One region of the Paenibacillus sp. LjRoot56 genome, then DNA from elsewhere that is predicted to be linked to it. Evidence: riboswitches for the same ligand, from Rfam matches in the RefSeq annotation. Region 1 holds a riboswitch; each other region holds the start of a gene.
What was found. A riboswitch is a leader RNA that binds a small molecule or an ion and turns the genes downstream of it on or off. The one in region 1 is predicted to bind thiamine pyrophosphate.
Positions count from the first base shown of each region.

Region 2: another riboswitch for thiamine pyrophosphate. It lies ahead of thiC (phosphomethylpyrimidine synthase ThiC); the one in region 1 lies ahead of ACSQ8O_RS32230 (ECF transporter S component).
Region 3: another riboswitch for thiamine pyrophosphate. It lies ahead of ACSQ8O_RS05820 (thiamine phosphate synthase); the one in region 1 lies ahead of ACSQ8O_RS32230 (ECF transporter S component).

Region 1 is NZ_CAXURV020000005.1:59,639-69,495, reverse strand. Features, by position in the region: gene ACSQ8O_RS32265 (nitroreductase family protein) at 1-563, opposite strand, end outside; gene ACSQ8O_RS32260 (MFS transporter) at 1,022-2,248, opposite strand; gene ACSQ8O_RS32255 (FadR/GntR family transcriptional regulator) at 2,348-3,061, opposite strand; gene ACSQ8O_RS32250 (S-layer homology domain-containing protein) at 3,290-4,657, shown strand; gene ACSQ8O_RS32245 (hypothetical protein) at 4,777-5,172, shown strand; gene ACSQ8O_RS32240 (energy-coupling factor transporter transmembrane component T family protein) at 5,220-6,017, opposite strand; gene ACSQ8O_RS32235 (ABC transporter ATP-binding protein) at 6,008-7,504, opposite strand; gene ACSQ8O_RS32230 (ECF transporter S component) at 7,509-8,105, opposite strand; TPP riboswitch at 8,245-8,354, opposite strand; gene ACSQ8O_RS32225 (methyl-accepting chemotaxis protein) at 8,426-9,857, opposite strand, start outside.
Region 2 is NZ_CAXURV020000001.1:2,164,498-2,174,354, reverse strand. Features, by position in the region: gene bioC (malonyl-ACP O-methyltransferase BioC) at 1-77, shown strand, start outside; gene thiC (phosphomethylpyrimidine synthase ThiC) at 114-1,889, opposite strand; TPP riboswitch at 1,981-2,090, opposite strand; gene ACSQ8O_RS09690 (beta-galactosidase) at 2,254-5,373, opposite strand; gene ACSQ8O_RS09685 (LacI family DNA-binding transcriptional regulator) at 5,616-6,686, shown strand; gene ACSQ8O_RS09680 (hypothetical protein) at 7,179-7,487, opposite strand; gene ACSQ8O_RS09675 (peroxiredoxin) at 7,563-8,132, opposite strand; gene ACSQ8O_RS09670 (glutaredoxin family protein) at 8,164-8,403, opposite strand; gene ACSQ8O_RS09665 (NAD(P)/FAD-dependent oxidoreductase) at 8,430-9,353, opposite strand; gene ACSQ8O_RS09660 (hypothetical protein) at 9,550-9,857, opposite strand, start outside.
Region 3 is NZ_CAXURV020000001.1:1,295,299-1,305,155, forward strand. Features, by position in the region: gene hflC (protease modulator HflC) at 1-794, opposite strand, end outside; gene hflK (FtsH protease activity modulator HflK) at 791-1,798, opposite strand; TPP riboswitch at 1,981-2,079, shown strand; gene ACSQ8O_RS05820 (thiamine phosphate synthase) at 2,224-2,829, shown strand; gene thiO (glycine oxidase ThiO) at 2,845-4,068, shown strand; gene thiS (sulfur carrier protein ThiS) at 4,052-4,255, shown strand; gene ACSQ8O_RS05835 (thiazole synthase) at 4,260-5,027, shown strand; gene thiD (bifunctional hydroxymethylpyrimidine kinase/phosphomethylpyrimidine kinase) at 5,348-6,190, shown strand; gene thiE (thiamine phosphate synthase) at 6,187-6,846, shown strand; gene ACSQ8O_RS05850 (ArsR/SmtB family transcription factor) at 7,816-8,427, shown strand; gene ACSQ8O_RS05855 (aminopeptidase) at 8,431-9,546, shown strand; gene ACSQ8O_RS05860 (MmcQ/YjbR family DNA-binding protein) at 9,618-9,857, opposite strand, start outside.

The sequences.
Region 1 (9,857 bases):
AAGGCAAAAGGAACACGCGCTGCCTTCGTTGGAATGACTTCTGGGTAACCAATATAAACAAATCCGACCATCTCTTCTTTGCCTGAGAGACCGAAGTTCTCTTGCATTTTCGGATGATACGTGGGATCGCCAGTCCGCCAGATCGTGCCTAAGCCCAGGGCATGTGCAGCTAGCATCATATTCTGTACGGCGCAGTGAACAGCCGCATATTCCTCTATCACGGGTACGACTGGCTTCTCCGCCGGCGAAACAGCTACTGCAATTACGAGCGGAGCTCGCATGGCTTTTTTCTCAATGGTGCTGCGCAGCTGCTCTTCTTCTTCCTCAGTCAGCGCAGCATCTGCGCCTGACTTCGCTTCTGCAATGGCGACTTCGGCATACCCACGACCCAGCAGCTTTCTACCCTCGCCCGACATCACCCAGAACCGCCAAGGTTCCGTATTCGCGTGATTCGGTGCCCAGACAGCAGCTTCCAAAATCTCTTCAATCAATGCGTGCTCGATGGGGTCTTGCTTGAGTTTCCCAATACTGCGCCGCTGGCGAATCGCTTCTTTCACATCCATGCTTCCCACTCCCCATTCGGTTGAATTATTATTTGTAGCCGCTCGCCATTGACGGCGCAATCGCGCCTATCCGGCGGTGTGACTGGCGTTAACACCGTATAAGATTCTATCTACACTTAAATGTACATGTTCCCCCACGTATTTTCAATTTTTATTGAATACTCGCCCGCCTTTCCGTGCAAATACAAAAAAGACCCCAACGAGCCTAACCTCGTTGGAGTCTTTTCCAAATCTTCTATGTGTGCCAAACCTTATTTATCTTTTTTAGCGTGTGAACCGTCGCAGTTGCCCTCACCGTTTTGTGTGTTTCCGCATGCACATTTACCCATAATCGCTACCTCCTCCAAATGTAATCTTGTTGGGTTTATTATATCCAACTCACTTACATTTGTAAAGTAGTTAATTAAAAGTTAGTAAATGAGGATAATTATCATTCTCAATGGAGCCCTACTTCGCGACTAGCTCGTCATATTTAGCTTTTTATCCGTAGGGAGAAAGGCTGCAAACAATCCTAGCAACGGCAAGTACGCGCATAGCCGAATCACGAAACCGATACTTGTCGCATCCGCCAACGTCCCCAGCACCGCCGAACCAATGCCGCCTAGGCCAAACGCTAGTCCGAAGAATAATCCTGATACCGTACCAACCTTCCCAGGCAACAACTCCTGCGCATAGACCACGATTACGGAGAAGCCGGACAACAGAATGAAACCGATGCATGCACATAGAACCGCTGACCAGAACAAGTTCACAAATGGAAGCAGCAAAGAGAACGGCGCTGTTCCCAAGATGGAGAACCAGATCATATTTCGTCTACCGAATCGGTCCGCCAAAGGGCCGCCCATAAATGTCCCCACAGCCCCAGCTGCTAATAGGGTGAAAATAATGAGCTGCGCTTTCCCTGTCGTGACTCCAAAATGGTCCATCAAATAGAACGCGTAGAAGCCTGTCATACTCGCCACATAAACGAATTTGGAAAAGAGCAGCATGATCAAAATACCTAGCGCGTAGGCGACTGTTTTCTTAGGTAAAGGCTTCTTCACCGAAGCCGATTTACGAACGGTGGAACGCACGACTAGCGCGCCTTGGTACCATTTTGCCACGAAGATCTGAACCACGATCCCCGCTGCCGCCGCAAACGTAAACCAAATAATCCCGAACTGACCTAACGGCACAAAAATGAGTGCGGTAAAAACAGGCGCCAACGCCTGGCCAATGTTCCCGCCTGTTTGGAAAATCGACTGCGCCAGCCCTCTCCGAGGACCCGCAGCTAAGAAGGCCACCCGCGAAGACTCTGGATGCAGCACGGATGATCCTAGGCCAACGAGAATTACGGCCATGATCACATGAGAGAACGTTCCCGCATAGGCCAGTACGATAATACCAAACAGCGAGAAAATCACGCCAATTGGCAGTAAATAGGGCTTCGGCCTCGCGTCCGTATACAACCCAATCAAGGGTTGGAACAAGGAAGCTGTCACGTTGAGTGTGAAGGCGATCCAACCGATTTGCGTAAAGCTTAACTGCAAGGAGTCATGCAAAATCGGGAAAATCGCGGGAATAACCGACTGAATCGCATCATTTAATAAATGCACTAAGCTGATCGAAAATAAAATGGCATAGACCGTACGTGCCTGTGTCTGTGCTGCATTTGTAGCAGAAACTGTACCTGTTGCTGTTTGCATGAACATTACCCCTTATCATCATATCATCTGATGTTTAAAATCATGGGGAAGGCAAAGGATCTCTCCCGCTCCCATCTTCTTCATACTCCTACTCTAATCCTAGTCCTGCTGAAGAAACTTTTTGACCTGCTGAACGGTCCTCTCCAGATTCTGAAGTGTCCAATGCTCCGCAGCGGCAACATCCTTATCTCGGATCGCTTGATACAAATTCACATGAAAAAGATGATGGTGATCGTGAACCTGCTCATCCTTGACTAAATTCGTCAGAGCTTCCAACATGACTGCTGAAAATGAGCGATACAAATCGACAACAATGCTATTTTTGCTCGCGACCGCGATTGACTGATGAAAAACCATGTCAGCAGCTAAATAGGCATTCGTATCCCCTCGATCCAGCGCCTGCAACCGTTGATCCAACGCTTCACTCATCTGCGCCAAATCGGCTTCATCGCGACGTACAGCAGCAAGTCTGGATATTTCCAGTTCAAGCATTTTTCTGACTTCGTAGACTTCCAAAACTTCCGCCCGACGCAGTCGGTGAACTAGCGGTTCTTGCATCGCTGCATCGGAATGCCCCGTTAGAAAGGTGCCAAAGCCCTGCTTCTTCTCCAGCAGTCCCGCATGCACAAGAACCCGAACAGCCTCACGAATGGTGGATCGGCCGACGCCGAACTGTTCCATTAATTCCGGCTCCGTCGGAATCTTATCGCCCATTTTCAGCTCACCATCTGAAATTTTCTTCTGCAGCTGGGTCACAACATCATCCACAAGCTTGGGACGACGGAGTGTTTGGAAAGAAACCTTCGCATTCATCTGATCATCTCCTGTATGGCGAGTATATCATAGATGCGAACTACTTTTCTATTCTTTACTTAAAATCCGCATCGATTTAGCACTCTCTTGTTAAGACTGCCAGAAATTTGACAATGACGTAGATGATCAGGCAAGCTATAGTTATAGCAACAAGACAAGCACGTGAAATACTAGATGACTAGATTGCTAGAAACACAAATACTCATTATACCAAGGGGGCCATCCTATATGACATTTAACAAAAAACTTACACTCATCTCCACGACTGCCATGGCATTTTCCTTATTCGCTTCTTTGACACTGGTTCAACCTGCCTCCGCTGCTGTTAAAACAAGCGCTGATTTTACAGATTTGGCTGGAAGCAACGCAGCTCTGAAAACGAAAATCGATCGGATGATCGCTGATGGTATTTTTGAAGGAGTCTCCGGTACAACTTTCGGAATCTCAGAAAATATGACGCGTGCTCAATTCGCTAAAGTAGCTACGAAAATCTACAATATCCCGGTTGATCTTACAATTAACGTGTCCAGCTTCACGGATGTTCATGCAGACGACGCGGCTAATGGTTGGGCGATTCCTTATATTGAAGCGGCCAAAAAAGCCGGTCTGATCGATGGCGTTACAGATACAACCTTCCAACCTGGCGAATCAGTTACCGCGGCTCAGTTGGATACCGTGCTCCTGAAAGGATTAGGAAAAACGGTTTCGATGGCAAGCTCACCTTGGTATACCGATGCGGTTAAACAGGCCACTGCGCTTGGTATTCATCCAACTAACAAAGCTGGCAATCAAGCCGCGACACGCGAGGATCTTGTAGTTAGCTCGTACGGGGCGCAAGATGCCTTCAACGCTCAGAAACCGCCAGTCGTAACACCGTCTAACCCAAGCAATGTTTCGGTTGTAGGTGATTACCATTTGGGCAGCGTTATTGATAGTGGATTAACTAGCTCCGCCACAGGTACCATCACAAAAACGATTGCTGAAGATCCTACGCTAAGTAAATTTGCAAAAGAGATCAAAATCAAATTAACAAACTCTGCTGGTGAAGAAATTGCGACTCCTGGCATTGTACAGTCTGTTGTCTCCTTAGATCCAAGCATTGCCAAAGTAGGCCTTACCTCGGATCATCATGCCTACGTGCTGGGTAACAAACCCGGAACTACGGACGTGAGTCTTATTGTGCAAGTTGGTAATGGGGAAGCCAAACAACTGCATGTTAGCGTAACTGTCGAAAGCACTTCTGTGAGTGTGAAGACATTGACAGCAGGGGAAACTTCTATTACTGAACCTATGGATGTTTCAGACATCGTGTATAAAGCTAATTTCAACGCATACACAGCCATGGATCTTACGGCTACAGATAACTATGGAAACAAATATGAGGACCTCGACATCCGCAATTATAACTTTGCTCTAGGCACTTTATTTATTACGAATGATATCCGCGGGGAAGCCGGCTCCACGGTTGGCTCGGTCTCTGTCGATCCTGATGGTACTGTAAAGGTAACGGGTAACGTAACCTCTTTTGAACTTACTGCCGTTTCTGCATCAGGCGTCAAAGTAACAAGCTATGTTACATTAACAACATCCAGATAAGTTGAGCGAAGACATCCAGCTCCCCGTTAGGGGAGCCTTTTTTGTATGCGGACGCACACTAGCCCATCTCTTACATATATTGCTAGTGCTCATCATTTTACAGAAAGGGGTCGGTCTCGATGTACAACGACCCAACCTTTTACCCTTATCCTCCAGCTCAGTATCATCTGTATCCTCCTCATCCCTACCACTATGCACCTTACTGGGCGTGGGACCGTAACTTCCCCCCAGTTGATACCAAAATGCTGTCTAACTCCGTTGTTACCTCTGAACATCTGTTAAAGGAAGCCTCTATCGTCGTCAAAAAGCTCACAGACCCGGCAATCGCCCAGCAATTAATGACGAATGCCCAGAGTGGCAACCAAAAAGAAGTCGATCGCATCGTTAAAACCTTCGGTAGTGATTCCAACATTGAAACTAGCTACTCCCCCAGTGCCATACAATTCGTGGTTGGTCCCCGCATCACTGGCAATCCATGCTGCCGAGTCACACTCATGCTCAAATGGGGCGAATGAGCAAAAGAGCAACCCTTCCCGTACCAGGAGTTGGGTTGCTCTTCTTTTTAACGCACATCTACACTGTTTAGTAGCGGCCACGTAACCGCGAGCCAATAGGATGCTGCTATGAGCACGCCCCAATAAAGGCTGTAATATACATCTAACATCGAGTAAGAAGATACATAATAATACGTTCGTTTACGGCTCATCGAAAAACGCTTCGCTTCCATCGCCACCGCCGTCCGATGGGCACGGCGAATGCTTTGAGCCAACAGCGGTATAGCGATCATCCGCATCGTAGTGTACCACGAAGTCAGCGGATTCCGCTGCTGACGTTTGCCCCTAACCTTGAGCGCATAGCGAAGCGTCTGCAGCTCCTCGAGGATGACAGGCAGCATGCGCAGCGCTGCCAGGAAGCTGTACGCGTACTTCGGCGCGACCTTCCACTGCTGCATCATCGCGTAGAACAAAGCGACAGGCCGTGTGGTCAAGCTGAACAGCAAGCCAACGGAGGCAACTTGGACGCCGCGTAAGCCAAGATGGATCCCGCGGTAGAAGCTTTCCTCGGTAATTCGAATAATCCCGAGATGAAACCATTCTGTCTCTCCGATACCGAACATCATCATCCCTGCTGTGGAAGACACGAAAATTAACAGAAATGGCGACGCATATAGCAACAATCTCTTCGTCGGATGTCCAGATAATAGCGCTAGCGGAAGCAACGCGCCTAACGTCAGGAACAGCATCATGTTGAGATTATGGGTGAAGACGACAATGATGAATAGCAGAATCGATAAGCCAAGCTTCACACCGGGATTCACCCGATGCAGCCACGTTTCACGAAAGGGGAACGTTATTTGCATACGAGCGGCTCACCTCCTGGGACTGATGACGGAACAATGTGCGCGACTTCCGTCACGTGCCCTGCCTCAACCTGCCAGACGCGGGTCGCCCAGCGCTGGACGATCTCGTGATCGTGCGTCACCATCACGATCACAGTCCCGCTGGCGCGCAGCCGCTCCAGCTGCTCAAGCATGCGCAGCGTGCCGCGCGCATCGAGCCCGAAGGTGGGCTCATCCAGCAGCAGGATGCGTGGCCCGCGAACCATCGCGGACGCAACGCTGAGCCTGCGCTTCTGGCCCAGCGAGAGCTGGAACGGGTGCCGCTCGCGCAGCGCGAGCAGGTCGTATTCCCGGAGCAGCAGCTCAGCAGCTGCCCACTGCCCGTTCTTCGGCTGACCCTCTGGCAAGCCATAGGTCAGCTCTTCCTCCACGGAGTTCGTGACGAACTGGAACTCCGGGTTCTGGAACACAAAGCCGACCTGCTCCGCAAGATACTCGACTTTGTTGCCCTTTACGCCCGCGATCAGACAGCTTCCGCGGGTTGGGATGAGCCGCATGATCGCGAGGAGAAGCGAGCTTTTGCCGGCACCGTTGGCACCCACAACGGTGATCCAATCACCTGAATAGACGCTAAAGTTATCCACAGAGGTCCTAATCTGCCCGCCGCGAACACCGACGAAATCATGGAAGGTCATAACGGGTACTAGCGGCCCTACATTGGTGCGCTGCATGTTCCCTTGGTCCTCTGCCTTCACATTCGCCTGCGGATTCTCCTTGGCGTAATCCTCCCACACCTCGGGATACCAGATCCCGTATTCCCTCATTTGCTCTTTGTAAGCCTCAAACATGGCAAGCGGCGGTCCATCGGCCAACACCTTACCTTCCGGTGTCAGAATGATCAATCGATCGAGCAAATCCAGCATGCCGCTAATTTTGTGCTCGACGATGAGGAGAGTTTTGTCCCCGCTAATGGCTCGAATCGTGTCCCAAACCTGCTTCGTGCCCTCATCATCCAACAGCGCCGTGGGCTCATCGAGAAAGAGCACCTCTGGCTCAAGCGCCAGCACACTTGCAATCGCTAGCCTCTGCTTCATCCCTTGGGACAGCGTACTAATCAACGTATGCGCATCAGGCACATGCAACCCAACCAAATCCAAATAATGCCGAATTCGCGCAGGCATATCTTCCCGCGGCACTTCCTGATTTTCCAACACGAACGCGATCTCTTCGTCGATATAAGGCATACAGAACTGTGTATCCGGATCTTGAAACACATATCCCCACCGGCTAGGCCTTCGAATCTCATCTGCTTTGAGCGGAAGCTCAATCATGTCCGGGACAATTCCGCTCAGTACCTGAAGCAGGGTCGATTTACCACAGCCGCTAGGTCCCAACAGCAGTACCTTCTCACCCCGCTCGATGGAAAAGGAAACCCCCTGAAAGATCAGGGGGGCGTCATCGCCGGGATATTTTAACCGCAGATTTGTAACGCTCATTCCTTCGCTCATCTCGTTACCCCAATACGTCGTAATCTTTTTTGGAAACAGGACGAATCAGATTCAGTACACCCGTGCGGGATAAGGCACCCGTCAAATAATAGGCGAATACACCCGCAATCAAAGCACTGCCCAGTAATCTTAAACCAATGAATAATAGATAATTCCAGAATGCCAGCTGATCGATATAGCCATAGTACGTATCCACAAAGATGGACATAATGGCGGAAGCGAAGGCAGCAAGAATCGTTACTCCCACATTGGTGCGACGATAGCGGAAAGCCGCGAACACCAGCTCAGCACCAAGTCCTTGCAATAATCCAAAGACGAGCGTCGACACGCCCCAATGACCGCCATACAAGGCCTCAATCGTTGCAGCCGCCACCTCAGCCAACAGGGCAACACCTGGTTTGCGGATTACTAGGAACGCGAAAGTTGCCGCCATGAACCACATACCATAACTCAGCTGCTCTGCATGTAAGCCTAGCGGCTTCATGAGATCATAAATCGGTCCCCAAATTCGATAAATCACACCAAACACGGCTGAAATGACAATGGTGATCAAAATATCTGTCAGCTTCAACCCTTTTTTGCTTGCTTCCTTTTGCGCCATCTGCTTCTCGACTCCTTTTTCCTAATCATATTTGTCAATGAGATAGGCGAACACGCCAACCTTGGATACATGGTCTCTTTTGCCCCTTAAGAACAAAAAAAGCCTACCGGAATACCGGCAGGCTTGAACATTTGTGCATAAAAAAAGCACATCAGGTCTCTACGCTGGCATTATCCAGATCAGATTAACGGTCAGTGGCATAGGGCCACTATCTCAGCCTGACTTCATCAAGCACCCGTGTTGCTATTCATTTGGCTTAACTGTAGCGGATTAGCCGCTCTTTGGCAATCCTTTTTTTCCCAAAGGGTCGCGTTGGATGTTTATTTCTCGATCAGATGCTTCAGATCCTGTGTCAATCCGTTTAATTGACGGATGCTGTCTACGATATTCTGCACCCGATGCTGCTGTACTTCCGCGCTAGCTAGCACTTCTTGAACGGATGCTGCAGACTCCTCGGTAATCGCTGCAACGGATGTCATCTCTTCCGCTACCCGCTGCGATGAGATCTGCAATTGTTGATTCATACGTTGCAAGTGCGACGCCTGCTCCATCACTTCCGCTGTATTCGTGTTGATGACCTCGAACAATTGATTAACGCTATCTGTCGATTTCTTACCTGACTCTACAGCAGTAATGCCAACGGCAACCTTCTCTACGGCCGTCACAACTTTGGCCTGAATGGAACCAAGAATTTCCGAAATATCCGTCGATGCGATGTGTGCATTCTGCGCCAGCTTCCGAATTTCGTTTGCTACAACGGAGAACCCCTTGCCATGTTCACCTGCACGAGCAGCTTCGATCGAAGCATTCAGCGACAATAGATTCGTCTGGTTCGCAATATCTGCGATCGTGGAAACGATATTCCCAATCTTCACGTTTTCTTCATTCACTTCATTCATGATGTCGGAGGTCTCAGTGACGATGACGGTGATATCATTGATTTTGAGCGACAAATCTTCCATCTGGGTCTTGCCTTCGTTCGTCATTCTCGCTGTATCCCGTGATCTGCTGCTCATCGTATTCGATGCCGTAGTGGTCTGCTCCACAGTCTCATTCACATTCTGAATAGCGGATGTAATATCGTTAATGCTGGAGGCTTGTGATTCAATACCAATCGTAATCTCCTGAAAAGCAGCAACGACTTCCTCCGTAATTCTACCTGTTACTGCAGCATTCTCTTGCAGGTTTCCACTAGATGTACCCAGTACCTCTGTCGTATTACGAACACCTGACAGCACTTCATCCGTTTTAATCTTTGCGATCTCCGATTCCTTCGCACTTCTGGCAACATTCGTTAACATTCTCCTACCAATCTGACTTTGACCGATGAGTGTCATGATCGTGAGCAGATAAAAAGCATTAACCCCAATCGGATCCACATGTGGAGTAAGCGTCGTTATATACACATTCATATTAATCAGCCCTAGCACACCATTGAGCACGAGCGGCTTGTAGTCCATGTATAAAGAAATGAGCGCTAAGCTTAAGTACAAAATAAATAAACCAAACAAAGAGGCACTATGTGACATGAAAAAATAAGAAATCGCACTAAGCCCAACCGCAATTACATACTTCGTATACGGAATAGCAATCTTCTTCCAAGTTAAAATCGTGCATACAATGGCAATCGGTACGCCGACCGAAGAAAGGGTTATCATCATAGATGCAGATGTATACGCAGCCGCGACTCCAAGTGCAAGACACGCCCATAAAAGCTTAACCATTAAGCTATTCCTTCTGTTTAATTCGAGC
Region 2 (9,857 bases), on a different contig from region 1:
AAGATAAGTTTGGCATACAGGAAGGTATCATTGCTAGTTACGATCTTCTTATGATTCAAGCGTCAGCTAAAGGTTAGACAAGGAAAAGGGTTGCCGCAGCAACCCTTTTTTGTTTACGTATATAGGGCGTGGCCCGCTTTCTTAAACTCCTCTGACTTTTCACTCATCCCTTTTTCAATGGCTTGAGCTTCCTCAAGACCTTGTTGTTTGGCGAAGTCTCGGATATCTTGGGAAATTCGCATGGAGCAGAATTTAGGACCGCACATCGAACAAAAATGAGCGACCTTGGCACCTTCTGCAGGAAGTGTCTCATCATGGTACTCTATGGCTCTTTCTGGATCCAAGGATAAGTTGAATTGATCATGCCAGCGGAATTCAAAACGTGCCTTGGATAATGCATTATCGCGATCCATGGCGCCTTTGTGCCCTTTGGCTAAATCAGCGGCATGAGCAGCAATTTTATAAGTAATAACCCCTTCACGAACGTCGTTTTTATTGGGCAAGCCCAAATGCTCTTTGGGCGTTACATAACAGAGCATGGCAGTGCCAAACCAGCCAATCATCGCTGCTCCAATGGCAGAAGTGATATGGTCATAGCCTGGCGCAATATCCGTAGTCAAGGGTCCTAATGTGTAAAATGGAGCTTCGTCACAGATTTCAAGTTGTTTATCCATATTTTCTTTGATTAAATGCATGGGTACGTGACCAGGACCTTCTACCATGACTTGTACATCATGTTTCCAAGCGATTTTGGTGAGTTCACCTAATGTTTCTAGTTCTGCAAACTGGGCTTCATCATTCGCATCTGCAATGGATCCTGGGCGTAAACCGTCGCCTAAAGAGAAGGATACATCATAGGTTTTCATGATTTCACAAATCTCTTCAAAATGGGTATACAGAAAGTTTTCCTGATGGTGGGCGAGACACCAGGCTGCCATAATGGAGCCGCCTCGTGAAACAATACCTGTCACTCGTTTGGCCGTAAGAGGAACGTAACGCAGCAGGACACCAGCATGAATCGTAAAGTAATCGACACCTTGCTCAGCTTGTTCAATTAGCGTGTCACGGTACACTTCCCACGTCAAATCTTCTGCTTTTCCATTCACTTTCTCTAATGCTTGATAAATAGGCACGGTACCAATAGGAACAGGGGAATTACGAATAATCCATTCCCGGGTGGTATGAATGTTTTTACCCGTTGAGAGATCCATAATATTATCAGCGCCCCAGCGAGTAGCCCATCTCATTTTTTCCACTTCTTCTTCAATGGAAGACGATACAGCTGAATTCCCAATATTCGCATTGATCTTAACGAGAAAGTTTCGTCCAATAATCATAGGCTCACTTTCAGGGTGATTAATATTGGCGGGGATAATCGCTCTACCACGAGCGACTTCGTCTTTCACAAATTCCGGAGATACATTTTCGCGAATCGCGATATATTCCATTTCGGACGTGATGATACCTTGACGTGCATAATGCATCTGGGTTACATTACGACCTGTTTTCGCTCTCATCGGGTGACGATGTAAGCCTGGAAAAACTTCGGTAACGTTCTCTTCCTTGGTATATCCGTTATCTTCCGGTTTAATCGTTCTTCCTTCATATATTTCAACATCGCCGCGTTCTACAATCCAATTCAAACGATTAGGCGCAATACCTGCACGAATATCGGTTTGGATTTCCTCATCTGTATAAGCACCACTCGTGTCGTATACACGAACAGGGGCGTTTTCCTGCTCTCCGTAAGCACCAGTAGTAGGACTCAATTTGATTTCACGCATAGGGACCCTGATGTCCTTTCGTGAGCCCTCGACATAAACTTTTTTGCTTCCCGGAAAAGCGGATGTTGATGATGTGACCTTTTCATTACTAGTTTCCATTGACATTTGCCATGCCTCCTATAGTTGATATGATCAAGCGGAGGGTTCATGCTGCGAAAAAAAGACCGCATCTATAAATAGAGGCGGTCTCTTGGTATACAAAGAGATCTTGTGTTCCTCCGCTGGCATTATCCAGATCAGGTTTAACGGTCGATAGTTATAACTATCCTCTCAGCCTGGTCTCACCAAGCTCCCGTGATTATGCACTTAGGTATTTAATTTACACTTTAACTCCAAATATTGCAATAGTTCGGCAAAATCTATTTAATGCGGGACATTCATCGACGACATCCCGCCAAAAACCAAAAGCCTCCAAATGAGAATTACATCTCATTCAGAGGCTTCTTCAATTAGCTTACCCGCTAATCGTCTACTGCTTCACCTCAACCTGCACCTGCTCAGGTCGATACACTGCCAACAACTCGCCGACAGAATTCACGGCGAACATCACCGTACGTTCGGCTTCCAGCTCGAACGCGTAGCTCAAGCCCGTTGCCGGATCCGTCACTTCGATCTGCGTGTCCACGCTGAACTCCGAGACCAAGATGAACAACGAACCGCTATCAAAGCTGAGCTTCCGCCCATATACGCCCGGCAGCTGCCCGCCTTTTACCCACGTTAGTTCCGCATCCACACCAGCTGACTTAAGAGCATACGCGTACAGCTTCTCGAGTGCATCGCCGCGCTCACCAAGCTCCACTGGGAGTGGACACCAGATGAGCTGCCCTTTGCCCAGCTCATAACTGCGAACGACGCCATGCTGCGAATTCCATTTTCCATCATCGGATAGTGGTACCTCTTTATTCAACTCAGCGATCCGTGCACCTCCGAAGGACACAGGAACCATTTCTCCCTCCAACACCATTGCCTCTTCTCGCACAATGTTGCCCAGCACTGTTTCACCTACTATATCCGTCAACCGAGCTACGGGTGCCCAGTACTCATTCAATCCTAGCGGCCCTGTAAACAGCAGCGTTCCGCCATTCTCACGGACATGCGTCGTTAACTTCGTAAGCGCGGCATCGCTGAAATTATGCGCACTCGGCACGATAATCAACTTCGGCTGATCCGATGCCAGTGCATCGAGATGATACTCGCTCAACCCACGGAACGGTACGTTCATCCCATAGGCAAGCGTGCGAGTTAGTTTCGCTGTTGCATCACTTGCTACTTTGCGCGTGGAGAAATCATTTGAATACGGGAACACTGCCACGACGTCCTCTAATTTGCGGCCAACGAAGAGATCGCGAATCGCGCCCATGAATGCCCCGAAATCGTAGGAAACATCCGCCTCCGGTTTCTCTGTCCCGTCTGCCCGAAGCGCACCAATATGCGACTCATTGATGTTGTTCATATAGAAGTTGATATTCCAAATCCACTGAACAGCACCCGCTCCACCTGTCGAGAAGGAATAGGCATATTTACGCTCTAGAATATTTCGCAGCTCGTATTCCGACCGCTTCGCACGCCCATTTGCCGTCTCGACATACATAATGCCCGTTTCTTGAATCAAACTCGGCTTCGTCGGCGCCTTGGAGAAAATGCCATCCCACACCAACTGATCCATCAACCACCACGTATGCACCGTCGTATAATCCACAGCTTCTGCGTAAAAGAAAGGCGATGGCCGTTGTGCGCCCAATCCCTCATCCTGTCCCACAGTCGCCAACTGTGCGGGGTTGATACTGCGAATTGTCGCGATCAATTCCTTCGCCCACCGATTGTGCATGTCCATGGTGAATAGGGTATAGTCCAGCCATGGGGAACCTTTTTTCTCAACCGTTTCTGTCGTGCTCATGTTCACTTCAGAAGGATCCAACAAACGGACACTAGCGAAGTTCGGGAGCTCCGCAGGAGACATATTCCAGCGTTCTTGCAGCTTGCGAATATCCCCATGGCGCTCCTCCAGCCAAGCTACATACGCTTCATGCTCGAAAGCATCATGAGCTGACTGCGGCCCAGCAAACGGCTTGCTCGGATTGAACATCGAGGGCTCATTGATCAGATCCCAATGCACATTCGTCGTTTCCTTATGTCTGGACACTACCGAAGATATAAACCGCTTCTGCGCCTCCACGCTGCGCGGATCCAAATACGGATTCACGCCCTCCCACAGCTCTGGTGTAAAAGAGAAGAAATTGAACGTGACTTCGATCCCATGTCTTTTGCAAGTCAAAATAAAAGCATCAATGCTGCGCAGCACTTCCTCATACGGATGTCCGTCCACGAACATGATTTGACGCCAAGCCGACCACACACCAGTACGAAGCAGGTTGATGCCTGCTTTAACCATTTGCGCAATATCGCGATCCCACACGGAAACATTCGGCAAGAATAAAAACTTCCTCGCCACATCGCTCGTCATATACGTCATCCCAACGATCGGAAGCGGACGTCCGTCCTTCCAGAAGTAGTCGCGATCACAGGACATCGGCGTCCCTTCGCGAAGCAACTCGGCATCATATCCCCAGAAGCCTTGGTTAAACGTGCGCGTTTCCCCCGTATTCGCTACCGCTTTACAAACCGCTGTATAATAACCCGCTTCAATATCAACAGGAATATTTACCTTTTTAAAAGAGAGCTCGCGTGACGCATTCATCGTGAATTCCGTCGTCCAGATCGGTGATGTTGCACCGTCTTTAGATACTTGGACATGGAAGGTCCAAGACTCATTCAAAGGCACAACCCCTGTACGATTCGCAAGTGTTTGCAATTGAACCGTCAAGGCTGCGCGGTCGCCCGGATCATAACAAGCGTAGTTCGGCTTGAACCATATTTCCGTTACACCACGCTTCGTATACCCTGCTAACTCCCCAACTAGTGCGGCTCCACCGTTACCCCAGAAGGTTTCATCCGTGACCACATTGGCGAAAATCCACCGGCCACCCGCGAATGCCCCCTTTGTATTCTCAAGAAGCACGATCGGCGCAGCCACCTCGCGTCCTTCCTTCGATATCCCCTTTAACAATGGTGTGAAATGCGCATCCATCGGACCACTAGAACCTATTTGACCTGGATGATCATCAGTCCGTGTCACATGCAGCGCGAATCCAACCGTCGGTTGAATGGCGAACAGATTTTCTTTGCCTGCCAGCAACGGCAGCTCAGTATTCACGGCATACTCCGCAATAGGAGCGTCGTCTACGGAAAGAATTTCATGAATTTGAAGCTGCTGATGATACGCTGTCTGCTCGATTTCCAGCTCCCAGCCCTCTGCGCCTAGGTAAGACGGTACTCGGAAAGGAGCGCTGCCCAGATGTACGAATCCTTTACCCTTACGCGCATGAATTAGGATTGCTTGCCATGCTGACTTCGGAAAGTAACGTCCGTGAAGATGGATGAAGTTATCTGCCCCCTGCTGCAGCGCCGCTTCTAGCCGCTCCGCTCCAACCACTCTTCCTATTTCTCCAAGCTGTGCAACAGCCTTGTCATCGGGCCGAATTCCTTCATATGGAAATGTGGGATCGTAAAATATGATCGTTGTAAGCATGCTTCATCCTCCAAATCGATGTGTGGGTTCAATCGTCAATTCATATTCATTTTGTTATTTTTGTTAGGCTAACAACTCATAATTATGAACATAATTTACTCACTTTCTGAGTTGCGGTCAATCTTTTTTTTGCATAACCCCATTATAATGCACATTGACAATATCCGCCTGATCAGGAACAATAGATTTGTTAGGTTCGATTCGGAAAATTAACGTATGTATAACATAGAAGGATGTCACTCATGAGCCCAAAAGTTTCCATGCAGCAAATTGCTGACCGACTAGGTATGTCCAAATATACGGTTTCTCAAGCATTATCTGGTAAATCAGGCGTCAGTGAAGAGAACCGTCTTCGTATTCAGGAGACTGCGAAAGCGATGGGCTATACCCTCAAGCAGAAGCACCCACAACGCACGCCAACTCATCATCAATCTATCAGCCATGTCATTGGAGATACACACGCCAAAACTGAAATCACTCCCTATATCTTGGTGTGGATTCAGTCTACCTATTTAGAGGACAACCCTTTTTGGGGAAAGGTTCTCACCGGTATTGCCGCAGCTAGCAAAGAATTGGGCTTTGAGCATCTCATCGTTCCTATCGCACCTCATCATCAACTGGGATTGCAGATGCCTTCCTATCTCGATCCGTCGCATTGCATAGGGCAGCTGCTAGCAGGCACCTTTCCTGCGCAGTCTGTTATTTCATTGAAACAGAGTGGGATTCCACTCGTCCTCATTGACCATCATGAACCACTCATCGAAGTCGATTGTGTGCTCAATAACAATTTGGATGCTGGTAAAATGGCCTGTCAACGCTTGCTATCCGAGGGCGCGAAGCGTGTTATTTTCATTGGCGATGACCAATTTGCCGTCAGCTTCAAAGAGCGTTGGTGGGGCTGCCGTATGGCCCTCGAAGCTATGGCCGGACCTGCTGAGCACTACCATTTGAAGAAATGGCAAATCGCCTATTCCGGTCCTCATATGCTTCACCAATTGGAGCGCAAAGTGGCGGCATTGACGCCGGAAACCATGCCCGATGGGTTTGTTTGCGCCAATGATCACCTCGCGCTAGCGTTGTTGCCGATCCTGAAGCGTCATGGCCTTGATGTGCCTAGTCAAGTTAAAGTCATCGGGCTGGACAATATTGAAGCAGCCGCTTATGCGACTCCTGCGCTAAGTACAATTGAGCTCGGGAAAGAAGCTCTAGGTATTCGAGCTGTAGAAACACTGCTGTACCGACTGCAGCATCAGGGGAGACAGGTGGAGAAAGTGGTGTTATCTGCGCGTTTTATTGCGCGGGATTCTGGCTAATTAAAGAACAGTGAATAAGCACGCCTAATAAGGCGTGCTTATTCACTGTTCTTTATAACGAAAAATATAACTATTTGAGTTTATTTAAACACTTGATGCGAAGCTAGCAAGGGGCAAAGCTTTTCTGCAATCCATACAGTAATCAATGCTTTGTAGCATTCCTGAATATTCAACATTGTCGAGGGTAACTTTGTTCTCGTGGAGACAAACTTCCTGTAAGTGCTTGTTTAGCTCATCTTGTATCTTATATAACAAAGATATTTCATCCGATATCGTTTGAATTTCAGTTTTCAATTGAGAGTAAGTTTTCATCATTCAACATTTCCTTCCTTTATAAAGAATACATATATTCTTTATAACGCACAATCAATGAAAATGTTGGAGAATCTTGTAGATCATTTCATGTAGATTTTTGTCATCCCCTGGGACGACAAAAAAAGCGTACAGCACACTCATCATGAACATGAGCAGCTGTACGCTTTTTCCAACTACTTATTTTGATAAATAACTTAAACCAATAGAGATCAGCATACCCGCAAGCGCAATCCAAAATAAATAAGAGCGCCCTATGCGTTTCAGACTTTTATCTTGTCGATCCATAACGGATTTCTTTCGACTGCTGCTCGTCTGCGTTTCTCCCTCAAGTTCATTGGTCACCTGCGATTTCCAATTCACGAATTGAAAGCCAATCCCGCTAACGACAACAGCTACCATCATCAAAATTAAAGAACCCATAAATACCTTGTCCGCAATGGACGCCATGCTGCATTCGACCTCACTATCTACCTGTAGTTTACTCATTATACTTCAAATGAGAGCACGATACGAATAAAGAAAAAGCCCTAACCGACAACATGTCGATTAGGGCTCCTTGACTTACAACGTGCGATCGCCTGGCTTCCAGTTCGCTGGGCACAGACCGCCTGCTTGCAGTGCTTGAAGTACACGAAGCGTCTCGTCAACCGAGCGGCCAACATTCATGTCTGTGACCACTTGATAGCGTAGTACGCCATCCGGATCAATAATAAACAAGCCACGGTGAGCAGCACCTGTCTCATCATCTAGGACGCCATAGGCACGTGCTGTTTCTTTGGAGAAGTCACTGACCAATGGGAACTTCACAGGGCCAATGCCGCTTTGATCGCGCGGTGTTTGTGTCCATGCACGATGCGTGTAGACACTGTCTACGGAGGCTCCGACGATGTCACAATCGAGATCAAGGAACTGCTCGTAATAGTCGCTGAACGCCGTGATTTCCGTCGGACACACGAACGTGAAGTCGAAGGGCCAGAAGAAGAATACGAGCCACCTGCCACGGTAGTCCTCGAGAGAGATTTTTTCCTCAAGTGTTTCCATATTTTTCGTGGAGAGCAGGTTGAAGCTCGGGGCTGGCAGCCCTATTTTAGCAAAAGTAGCAGGTGATTGAACGGTTAGTTGTTGTGTCATGATGTTATCTCCTTTGGGTTTATGGATTGAATTAGCTAGCGATTTCAGCCAGTGCTTTTTTAAGTTTGGTCACGTTAAGACCAAGAATTTTGTGCTCACCGATGACAGTCACAGGCAATGACATGAGGCCCATATTATGCAGTTCTTGTCCGAATTGATCATTCAAATCGATGTTTCTTTCTTCAAAACCGACTTGCTGATCTGTTAAATATTTTTTCAGTTGGACACAATAAGGGCAGTTCGTACTGGAATATACGATTACATTAGACATAGTTGGTCATCTCCTAAAAGGTTAAATTATTTGTATTGCGGGATCAGTTGAGCCCGTTTATTAATGAATTTATCGACCGCCATGGCGGCAATCGCACCATCTGCAGCGGCAACAACCGCTTGTTTCACTGGGGTACGTCTAACTTCTCCTGCACCGAAAACACCCGCAACCGGCGACTGCATCGAGCTGTCCAAGATCATAAAACCATCCTCATCCAGAGGAACTTGATCCTGTAAGAAATCCGTACCTGGCTTGCTGCCAGATAGGAAAACGAAGACACCATCCACATCCAGCACTTCCTCGCCACCAGAGCTTGTACGAATTTTGAGACCTTGCACTTGCTTATCGCCAAGAACTTCGAGGGGCTTCGTCTTGTAAAGAATGTTGGTGCCTTTCAAATCTGGAACGTGGTGAACTCCTTGCAGCTCAGGTCGAGGCACAACGAAATGAATGGATTTCGTGAACTTGCTGAGCGCCTGGGCTTCTTCCAGCGCTTCTTCCGAATCCCCGATCACTGCGACCGTTTTCCCTTCGAAAAATGCACCATCACACGTCGCACACGTACTCACGCCGCGCCCCATCAGATTCTCCTCACCAGGCAGCATGCGGTTACGTCCCTTAGAACCCGTTGCAATGATGATCGCCTTGCCTTCAAACATCCCATCAGCGGTAAACACATACTTCGTATCGCCTTCGACATCCACATCCGTAATCGTCGTTTGGATGAACTCAGCTCCGAAGCCTTTGGCTTGGTCGCGCATCGTATCCAGCAGATCCTTACCTGACAATTCGCCAATGACACCGGGATAATTCGCAATTTTGTGCGTGATGGCTAATGCTCCTGTATTCGGTGCTTTATCAATAACTAATGTTTTCAAATTCCCTCTTGCTGTATAAATCGCCGCAGAAGCTCCAGCGGGACCAGCTCCAACAATAATGACATCATACATTGGTGATACACTCCTTCCATACGGCCTCTTTCATTTCATTAATAATTGATATCAGATAATAATTATTATAAATAAAATAAAAATAAAGTCAACCTTATTTATAATAATTCTAATTAATAGAAAAAAAAAAAAAAGCTGCCTAGCAAGCAGGGGGTTCCTACTCGTTAGGCAGCTTTGATTTTAAATGCTATGGAAACTACAAATCATCCTCTTCCCTGATCACAGGGTACGTCGGGTATGGTGGATATTGCTGATAGTATGGTGGGTAGGGATAAGGATATGGATATGGGTACGGATAATATGGTGGGTAGTATGGTTGTGTCGCCGCACCATATAGTAATGGAGCCACTACCCAAGGTAGTATATTGTTAAAACCTCCGCCATGGAAGTGGCCTGGGCCACCGGGAAAATGTCCAGGACCTCCTGGGAAATGGCCGGGTCCACCAGGGAAGTGACCTGGGCCGCCTGGGAAGTGGCCTGGACCTCCAATGCCTCCAATACCCC
Region 3 (9,857 bases), on a different contig from region 1:
TAACTATCCAGCGTCCGATAGAAATTGTAGAAAGCAGGGTCTTGACCGTAAGCGGAGTTGTAAATCTTAGCCGCTTCTTGCTCCCCTTCAGCCACGATTTTCTTAGCATCCGCTTGAGCTTGAGCAATTAACTCGCTCGCCTGTCTGTCAGCTTTGGAGGTAATTTTCTTCGACTCCTCATCGCCCTCGGACAAGTACTTCGCCGCAATGGATTGGCGGTCAGAGATCATCCGTTTGTACACGCTCTGCTTGTTGGAGTCCGGCAGATCCGTGCGTTTAATGCGTACATCGACGATCTGGATACCGTAGTTATCGCGCTCCATTAACTCAGAAACTTCCTTCGTAATCTCATCGTTCAAGTTACCACGTTGCGTGTTTTCACTAATGATATCGCTGTAATTGATCTCCGATAGTTTCCGTCTAACGGTGTTATATACTGCGGCATCAATACGCTCTTCCCCGCCTGTGATCGATTGAATTGTGCGCAAGAATTGCTGAGCATCATCAATCCGCCATACTGTATAGTTATCAACTTCGATCGGCTTCTTATCTTTGGTCAAAATGGAAGTAGGCTTGCTATCATACACCATCTGATATTTGGGAAGCGTACGAACCGATTCAATGAATGGAATTTTAAAATGAATACCAGGTTCTGTTTGGATCCGAACGGCTTCTCCAAATTTGAGAACGACGCGGTATTGGCCTTCTTTGACAATAAAGATGGAAATCAGGAAGAAAATAACGAGAACGACACCAAGGATGGATCTCAAAATCCATTTATTTTGTAAGGTCATTTCGCAGTCCCTCCAGTCGTGCCAGTTGCAGCAGCAGGTGTGCGCAGCAGCTCATTAATTGGTAAATATTTGACCGTTTCGCCAGTGCTGTCGCTGATGAAAATTTTGGCATTCGGCAATATTTTTTCTAACGTCTCGATGATAAGCCTGCTCTCTGTGACTGATTTATTATTGGCATACTCCGCATACAGGGCATTAAACTTCGCCACATCCCCCTGCGCATTCAAAATCCGTGATTTCTTCTGTGCTTCGGCATTCTCAAGCAATGCTTGAGCGTTACCGCGCTCCCTAGGAAGGATATCATTTTCGTATTTCGTAGCTATGTTAATCTTCGTGTTTTTCTCTTCACGCGCGTTAGTTACATCTTTAAACGCATTCTGCACATCGCCAGCTGGCGGCTCGATATCTTGGAATTTCAAATCGACAATATGAATTCCTGTTTGATATTTCGTCTGCATCTCGATCAGGCGTTCTTTGACCTTGCCTTGGACCTCGGTTTTTCCTTCTGTAATGGCAAAGTCTAGCGCAGTAGCGCCAATAACTGAACGAATCGCTGCGCTTGCGGAGTTACGTAGGAACAGTTCTGCATTATCAATATTGTACAAGTAGTTGCGCATGTCACTGATATTCCATTCAACCACGGCATCAGCGGATAAAATATTTTCATCCCCCGTAATCATCATCGCTTCTTCTTCTACGGGAGTGATTTTGCCACCCACTTCACGGAAGCCGATTTGGATACGTTGTGTCTTTTTGGCAGGAAGGACAATCACCTGTTGAATAGGGAAAGGGAGTTTAAAGTGAAGCCCAGCTTCCTTCTCTGTTGTATATTTGCCTAATGTTAAAATAGCCGCCTTCTCATGCTCCTGTACCGTGTAGAAGGTGGACGATCCAAAAATAAGGGCGAGAACGATAACAAGGCCGATAACAATTTTGGTCATCAAGCCTGGCGGAAGGGAAGAGGGTCTTCGTCGATCGGGTTCTGGCAGTACAAATGGTTCCATGGCAAACACCCCTTAATATAAGATTTACTGATACTCTATACGGGAAGTTTTGGAAATGGTTTCAATAGAGAGACGTAATTCTCAGCGAGCTGAGAATGGCTAGGTCAGCTGCAACTTGAAATGGAAAATTGTTATTTCCAAGAGTTGGCTGTCATGCTATGATGTTTAGTAATTGCATACGAATGAATCCCTAGGGGCGCCGAGAGGCTGAGACAGTGTAGACTGAACCCTTTGAACCTGATCTGGTTTATGCCAGCGGAGGAAAGTGGAACGAGCTTTGGAGCCGATTTTATATCTGTTTATGATGAGGCAGCCTACAACCACTTTTCTGAGGAAAGTGGTTTTTTTGTGTTTACGAGCAGAGTCAGGATGAAGGGCGCTGGTGAAAGAGAAGCGATGTTCCGTGGAGAGGAGTCGAGCCTTGCGTGTCACAGAAAGAACTGCATGTTATATCGGGCGGGAAGCAAACATGGTCCGAGATCGCAAAGATTGCGGCGCAGATTCACCCATATGTCACAGCGATTCATATTCGCGAGAAGACGAAGTCCTTGGACGAAGTGTTTATCGGCGTTCAGTACTTATTGGAGCAAGGGATTCCAGCCAAAAGCCTGTACGTCAACGGTCTTCCCTCTATCGCTCTAGCCTTGCAAACAGGTGGGCTTCAGCTTCCAGGCACGACGCCATCTCTTGTTATTCAAGATGAGTTTTGCCGCGGGATTCAGCGCATCGGAGTCTCTGTGCATCGTGCAGACGAGGCGATGTGGCGTGAAAAAGAAGGGGCCGATTATGTCATGTTCGGTCATATTTTTGCGACAAACTCTAAGCAAGGCGTACCGCCTAGGGGTTTGGAGCAGTTAAGACAATTAGTTAATCACGTTAACATTCCTGTGATTGCGATAGGCGGGATGACACCTGCGAGGGTAAAGTCCGTTCTGGATGCAGGAGCATCAGGCATCGCGGTGATGAGCGGGATATGGGAAGCAGCGGATCCCCTTGGAGCCGTTCTGGCCTATCATGATGAGCTTCAATAAATAGAGGTGAGCGAAATGTCAGCAGCAAGATCAGATGTCATCATCGTTGGCGGCGGTGTTATCGGTACATCCATCGCGTATTACTTGGCTAAAAGAGGGCAATCCGTCACGCTTTTGGAGCGCAGCCAGCTAGGCGCAGAAGCCTCGGCTGCAGCAGCAGGCATGCTCGGCGCGCAGTCCGAGATGGAAGACACAGGCGCCCTGTTCCAGTGGGCGCGCCAAAGCCGTGCCATGTTCCCCGAGCTGAGCGGGGAACTTCGAGAACTCACGGGCATCGACATCGGCCTCGTCCGTGAGGGGCTGCTGAACGTCGCGCTCAGCGACGTTCAAGAGCAGGAGCTGCGCGCGCGGGAGAAGCTCCAGCGCGCCGCGGGCGAGAAGGCCCAGTGGCTCAGCGCAGCTGAAGCCACGGCCATAGAGCCCGCGCTGAGCGGGGCGACGCGCGGAGCCCTGTACCTGCCCGAGGATGGGCAGGTCGATGCTCCGCTGCTGGCGGCGGCATTCGCGCAGGCGGCGCAAGTGCTCGGGGCGAAGGTGCAACCATTCGCCCAGGTGCAAGGGCTGCTGACCGCGCAGGAGCGCGTCATCGGCGTGCTGACGGCTGCCGGTCCGCTCTACAGCGACCACGTCGTCGTCGCCGCAGGCACGTGGAGCGGTCAGCTGCTTGGGAGCATCGGCATCGAGTTGCCGATGTATCCCGTGAAGGGCGAGTGCTTTTCCGTTAGGATGCCGAAGCCGCTCTTGAAGAAAACCCTGTTCTCGCCAGGGTGCTACATCGTTCCGAAAGCCGGCGGACGGCTGGTGGTCGGCGCGACGGTCGTGCCGAACAGCTATGACCGCAAGGTGTCGCTCTCTGGCTTGGCCGAGCTGATGGATCGCGCGAGGGGGCTGATGCCGCTACTCGGCGATGCCGAGTGGGAGAAAGCTTGGTCGGGGCTGCGACCGCAGACAGGCGACGGACTGCCCTACATCGGCAAGGTGCCTACGGTGAAGGGCTTGTACACAGCGTGCGGTCATTACCGCAACGGGATCTTGCTGAGCCCGATCACGGGGAGGGTGTTGGCGGATTTGATTGTGGGCGGAGATGGCACAGGCGAACAGGGGGATAGTACGATAGCCCCTTGGCTGGATGCCTTCAGCCCGGATTTTTCGCCAGAGACCATGCGAGTAAGTCAGCAGGATCAAAGCACATTTTCAGCTACAGGAAAGGAATTGATAAGCATTGAAACTGCACATTAATGGTCAGCAGGTTGACGTACCCGATACGATTCGGACCGTTGTGGAGCTGCTTGCGCATTTCGACCTAAGCGACAAAATGCTCGTGGTTGAGCATAACGCAGCCATTTTACATAAAGAAGATCACGCGGGTGCTGAACTTGCGGAAGGCCACAAAATTGAGATCGTTCATTTCGTTGGAGGAGGATAAATACATGTTAAAAATCGGTCCATATGAGTTTCGTTCACGTTTGCTGCTAGGTACAGGGAAGTTTCCTGATTTTCAGATTCAAAAACAAGCGGTGGATATCAGTGAATCGCAAATTTTGACGTTTGCGGTTCGTCGGATGAACATTTTTGAGGCGAGTCAGCCGAATTTCTTGTCGATGCTGGACACGTCGAATTTCACGTTGCTGCCGAATACCGCTGGTGCCAAAACAGCTGAAGAAGCCGTCCGCATCGCGCGTTTAGCAAAGGCTTCTGGTCTGTGCGACATGATCAAAGTCGAGGTTATTGGGGATGAAATGACGCTGCTGCCAGATCCCGTGGAAACGCTGAAAGCGTCGGAAATGCTGCTGGAGGAAGGATTTATCGTACTTCCTTATACATCGGATGATGTGTTATTAGCGAAACGTCTGCAAGCGCTCGGCGTACATGCGATTATGCCAGGTGCATCACCGATTGGCACAGGGCAGGGGATCATTAACCCGTTGAACCTGAGCTTTATCATCGAGCAAGCGACGGTTCCGGTCATCGTGGATGCTGGAATTGGTGCACCTTCGGACGCCGCTCTGGCGATGGAAATGGGCGCGGATGGTGTGCTGCTGAACACGGCAGTATCCGGTGCGAAGGATCCTGTCAAAATGGCTTATGCTATGAAACTCGCGATCGAAGCGGGACGCGCGGGCTTTGAGGCGGGGCGTATTCCGAAGAAGCGTTATGCGTCGGCGAGCAGTCCGATGGATGGTTTGAGCCGGGTTTAGGTCTGCGGTTAGGCTAGTAGCAATAGGTGTAGTTTCAGTTCTTGGCATTGGCCTGGATCTGGGCTCCTTTCTCGGTCTAGGTCTTGGTTTTCCCTTGGCTAACGGACACAGGAAGCGTTATTTGGTATATAGATGATGTTTTGAAAAGCTAACGGACACAGAGGTCGCTATTCAGTCGAATTTCCTGCTCATTTGGAGAATTCAGCTGCAATAACGACTGCCGTGTCCGTTAGATTATGGAGATAGTGGTATAGGCGACGATAGCGTCTGTCATGACCGTTAAGAAAAATAGTAGTGAAAAGTAAGTAGGGGGGAGTACCGTGGCGATTTACAAAGCATTGACGATTGCCGGCTCGGACAGCGGCGGTGGCGCTGGTATTCAGGCAGATTTGAAGACATTTCAAGAACTCGGCGTGTACGGAATGTCCGTAATTACGGCTGTTACCGCGCAGAATACGCTAGGTGTGCAAGGTGTTTACCCGATGAGCGTGGAAGCGATTGAACGCCAACTGGCATCCATCGGTGAAGATTTGCGGCCCGATGCGCTCAAAACAGGGATGCTGTTCAGCGGAGACATTATTCGCATTGTGGCAGCGGCGATTAAAACGTATGGGTGGAAGCAGATCGTTGTAGATCCGGTGATGATTGCCAAAGGCGGAGCTTCACTCTTGCAACAAGAGGCGATTGACGCGATGATCCATTCGTTGCTGCCACTAGCTGATGTGGTGACGCCGAATATCCCTGAAGCGGAGGCGCTTAGCGGGATATCGATAACGGACGGGGGCTCTCGGCAGAAGGCAGCCATTCGAATTCATGCATATGGCTGCAAACATGTGATGATCAAAGGAGGCCATGAAGCGAATACGGAGCAAGCGACGGATTTGCTGTATGATGGAGTTTCCTTTACGGAGTTCACTTCAAAACGTTTGGTTACCCAACATACGCATGGCACAGGTTGCACATTTGCAGCTGCTTTGACGTCGGGTTTGGCGCAAGGACTCACGACGAAGGCATCCCTACAGTTGGCGAAAAGCTTCATCTATGCTGCGATTTCGGAGCCTTTACATATCGGAAGTGGGCATGGACCGACGAATCATTGGGCTTATCAGCAGGGTGTTCGAGCCGCTGATTCGAAAGATACGGCAACGCGAGGTGTGCGATGAGTGTATTGTTGCGTGCTGAAGAGCTGCGCAAAGCTCTGCGTTTGTATTTGGTGATGGGCAGCCCGAATTGTGGCGGTGCTGACCCGTATGAAGTGCTGGAAGCCGCTATCGACGGCGGCATCACGATGTTCCAGCTGCGCGAGAAGGGCCCCGGTGCCCTGCAGGGGCAGGAGCTGCTCGCGCTGGGCGTGCGGCTGCGCCGCCTTTGCGCGCAGCGTGGAATCCCGTTCATCGTGAACGATGATGAACGGCTGGCTCTAGAGCTTGAGGCCGATGGGATCCATATCGGCCAAGAGGATGCCCCAGCCGCCGCGGTGCGCGAGCGGCTGCCGAACATGATCGTGGGCGTGTCGGCCCACGATCTGGGCGAAGCCCAGTCGGCGCTGGCCGAAGGCGCCGACTATCTTGGCGTAGGCCCCCAGTATGCCACGCGCACGAAGCTCGATGCGCGGAATGTCCAGGGGCCTGCCGTACTAGCGCGGATGCGCGCAGGCGGCATCCAGCTGCCGCTCGTGGGCATCGGGGGGATCGATGCCACGAATGCAGGCGCCGTCATCCGCGCAGGGGCGGACGGCGTGGCAGTGGTGAGCGCCATCGCGGGTGCGCGCTCACCGCGCGAAGCTGCAGCGGCGTTGCGCGCGCTGCTTTTCCCGTAGTTCTGCTCTCCGGGTCCTCATTTGCATCATCCACACAAAAATATCAAATGACAAAAATCAAAATTTGTTAACTGAAATTGCTGGTTATGAGCATTTAATAGAGTAGCCTTTCTAGTCTCACTTTCGCATCATCCACCACAGCTCTATCAAATGACAAAGAACATTTTCTGTTAGTTAAAGAACTCGGTTAAATAATTGAAAGTTGAACAATGCATCCCCACCTAAGGTTAAAGAATTACAACTGACAAAAATCATTATTTGTTAGTAGAAATTGCTGGTTTGGGGCATTTAATAGAGTAGCCTTCTGGTCTCACTTTCGAATCATCCACCACAGAGCTATCAAATGACAAAAATCAAAATTTGTTATCTGAAATCGCTGTTATGAGCATTTGATAGAATAGCCCTCCAGACCCTCGTTCGCATCATGCACCACAGAGCTATCAAATGACAAAAATCAAAATTTGTTATCTGAAATCGCTGTTTATGAGCATTTGATAGAGTAGCCCTCCGGGTCCTCATTCGTTTCATCCGCCACTGAGCTGTCATCTGAAGTACTTCTGAAATTACTAGTTTCAAAACATCGATAGATGAGAGAGCTCCATTTGAATGGAGCCAAATAGCCTAGCTCGTTAATTTATTGGTGACGTTTCTACCTTTAATGGTGACAGAAACGTCCCTTTTTGCTACCATAGTAGAAAGCTTAATTTCGGTAATCCTTTAAAGCGGTGAAATGTCGCATGGAAAAAGGCCTCGTACTGAATGATTAGGTAGTCAGAAACCGCAATTGACATAGATTCTGTTTAGCATTATGATACGGTTAAAAAGATTTGACCGTCGTTTAATTAATCTCTTTAAGAGATTATAAGAAGACCAAGAGGCGCTTGTAGCAAGGCTTTTTCGAGGTGAAACTCGTTCTGGCATAGGGTACATTCGTTAATCTTGGTACTGGAGAGGGAGGTCGGATCCACGATGAAACTGCAGCCTGTTTATATCATTGAAGAACTCGAACAACTCAAAACAATTAGTGATCCACTTCGCGCTAGAGTACTGCTATATCTCATAGAGAAAGCTTATACGGGTCAGCAGTTGGCTAAACTGTTAGGGATGGCGCGCGCCAAAGTGCATTATCATTTGAATGAGCTTGAACGTCATAATTTGATTTGCGTTGTTCGTACGGAGCTTAAGAATGGCATTGTGCAAAAATTTTATCGTGCCGTAGCACGTGGTTTTGTGCCTGGTGAGAACTTGCTCCCGTATGTTTCAGAGGTAGAAAATTATTACCGAGAACGTACATTAAGTGTACTTGGACATGCTAGAAACAGAGCGATTAATGCCCCCGAAGAGGCGTTTCAAATTCCATCGCCAGACCGATCCCAGTGGCCGATTATCATGACGCAGGTTGAAGTCAAAATGAGTAAAGCGAAATATGCCGAATGGTTAAGGAAATTCCGTGCGCTTATTTATGAACTAGATGCCGAGCAAGAGGAGAATGGGGAATGGTTCTATTTGACGACGGTCGGCTTTCAGACACATGAAAGAGGATTTGACCCCATCGAACCCGCCAATGAAGAGGAGAGATAACACATGCTGGATCCTAGATTAACTAAGCTTGCTGATGTATTGGTGAATTATTCAGTTAAGGCACAGCCAGGTGAAAATATTTTAATTGAAGCTTATGGGATTGATTCTGCTCTTGTCAAAGAAATCGTCAAAAAGGTTCACACCGCGGGTGCACATCCTTTTGTTAACTTGCGTGACCATGCTGTGATTCGTGAGCTCGTTATGAACGGTACGGAAGCTCAAATGCAAACATGGGCAGATGTAGATGCCTTCCAAATGAAGCAAATGAACGGTTACATAGGTGTTCGCGGCGGTGCGAATATTTATGAACTGTCGGATATTCCGGCTGATCGGATGAAGTTGTACAATTCCGTGTACTATCAACAGGTACATTTCGATGTCCGCATCAAGGATACAAGATGGGTTGTTCTTCGCTACCCAACATCCTCGATGGCTCAGCTTGCAAGTATGAGTACGGATGCGTTCGAGGATTTCTATTTCAATGTATGTACGATGGATTATGGCAAAATGTCCAAAGCGATGGATCCGTTGAAAGAGCTTATGGATCGCACTGACAAAGTGCGCCTTGTTGGCCCGGGTACAGATTTGACGTTCTCGATCAAAGGTATTGGCGGCGTGAAATGCGACGGAGAGCTTAACATTCCAGATGGCGAAGTGTACTCCGCTCCTGTGCGTGATTCCGTCAACGGTGTAATTTCGTATAATACGCCTTCACCGCATGATGGCTTTATTTTCGAGAATGTGGTGCTTCATTTCGAAAATGGTAAAATCGTCAAAGCCACAGCGAATGACACGGATCGTATCAATGAAATTTTCGACATGGATGAAGGCGCGCGTTATGTAGGTGAGTTCGCGATCGGCGTGAATCCTTACATTCAGCACCCGATGAAAGATATTCTGTTCGATGAGAAAATCGATGGAAGCTTCCACTTCACACCTGGTAATTGTTATGATGATGCTTACAACGGCAACAAATCTTCGCTGCACTGGGATATGGTGAACATCCAACGTCCTGAGTATGGTGGCGGCGAAATTTGGTTTGATGACGTGTTGATCCGTAAGGATGGTATCTTCGTATTGCCTGAGCTTCTTGTATTGAATCCAGAGAACCTGAAATAGGTTTTGAATAGTTAAAAAGGTTGCCCAAGTCGTTGAGACCTGGGCAACCTTTTTTTGTAATAACAACGGGGTTATGACATTGTGGCTTTCAACTGCTGGACAATTTTCTTAGGTGCCGTACGCGCGTACCCTTCTACGATCAAATCTTCAATCTCTGCCCATGGCACGAGTTCAATGTTCATAATGCTAACCCAGCCATGCTGGCCGATATATGGCGTCTTCTTATAAGGCGTGCCATCCTGACCTAAGAGAAACTCTTGAGTAGTAAGGTTCGTTTTGAAAGAGGTTGAGACTTGGTCATCGCTCTCACC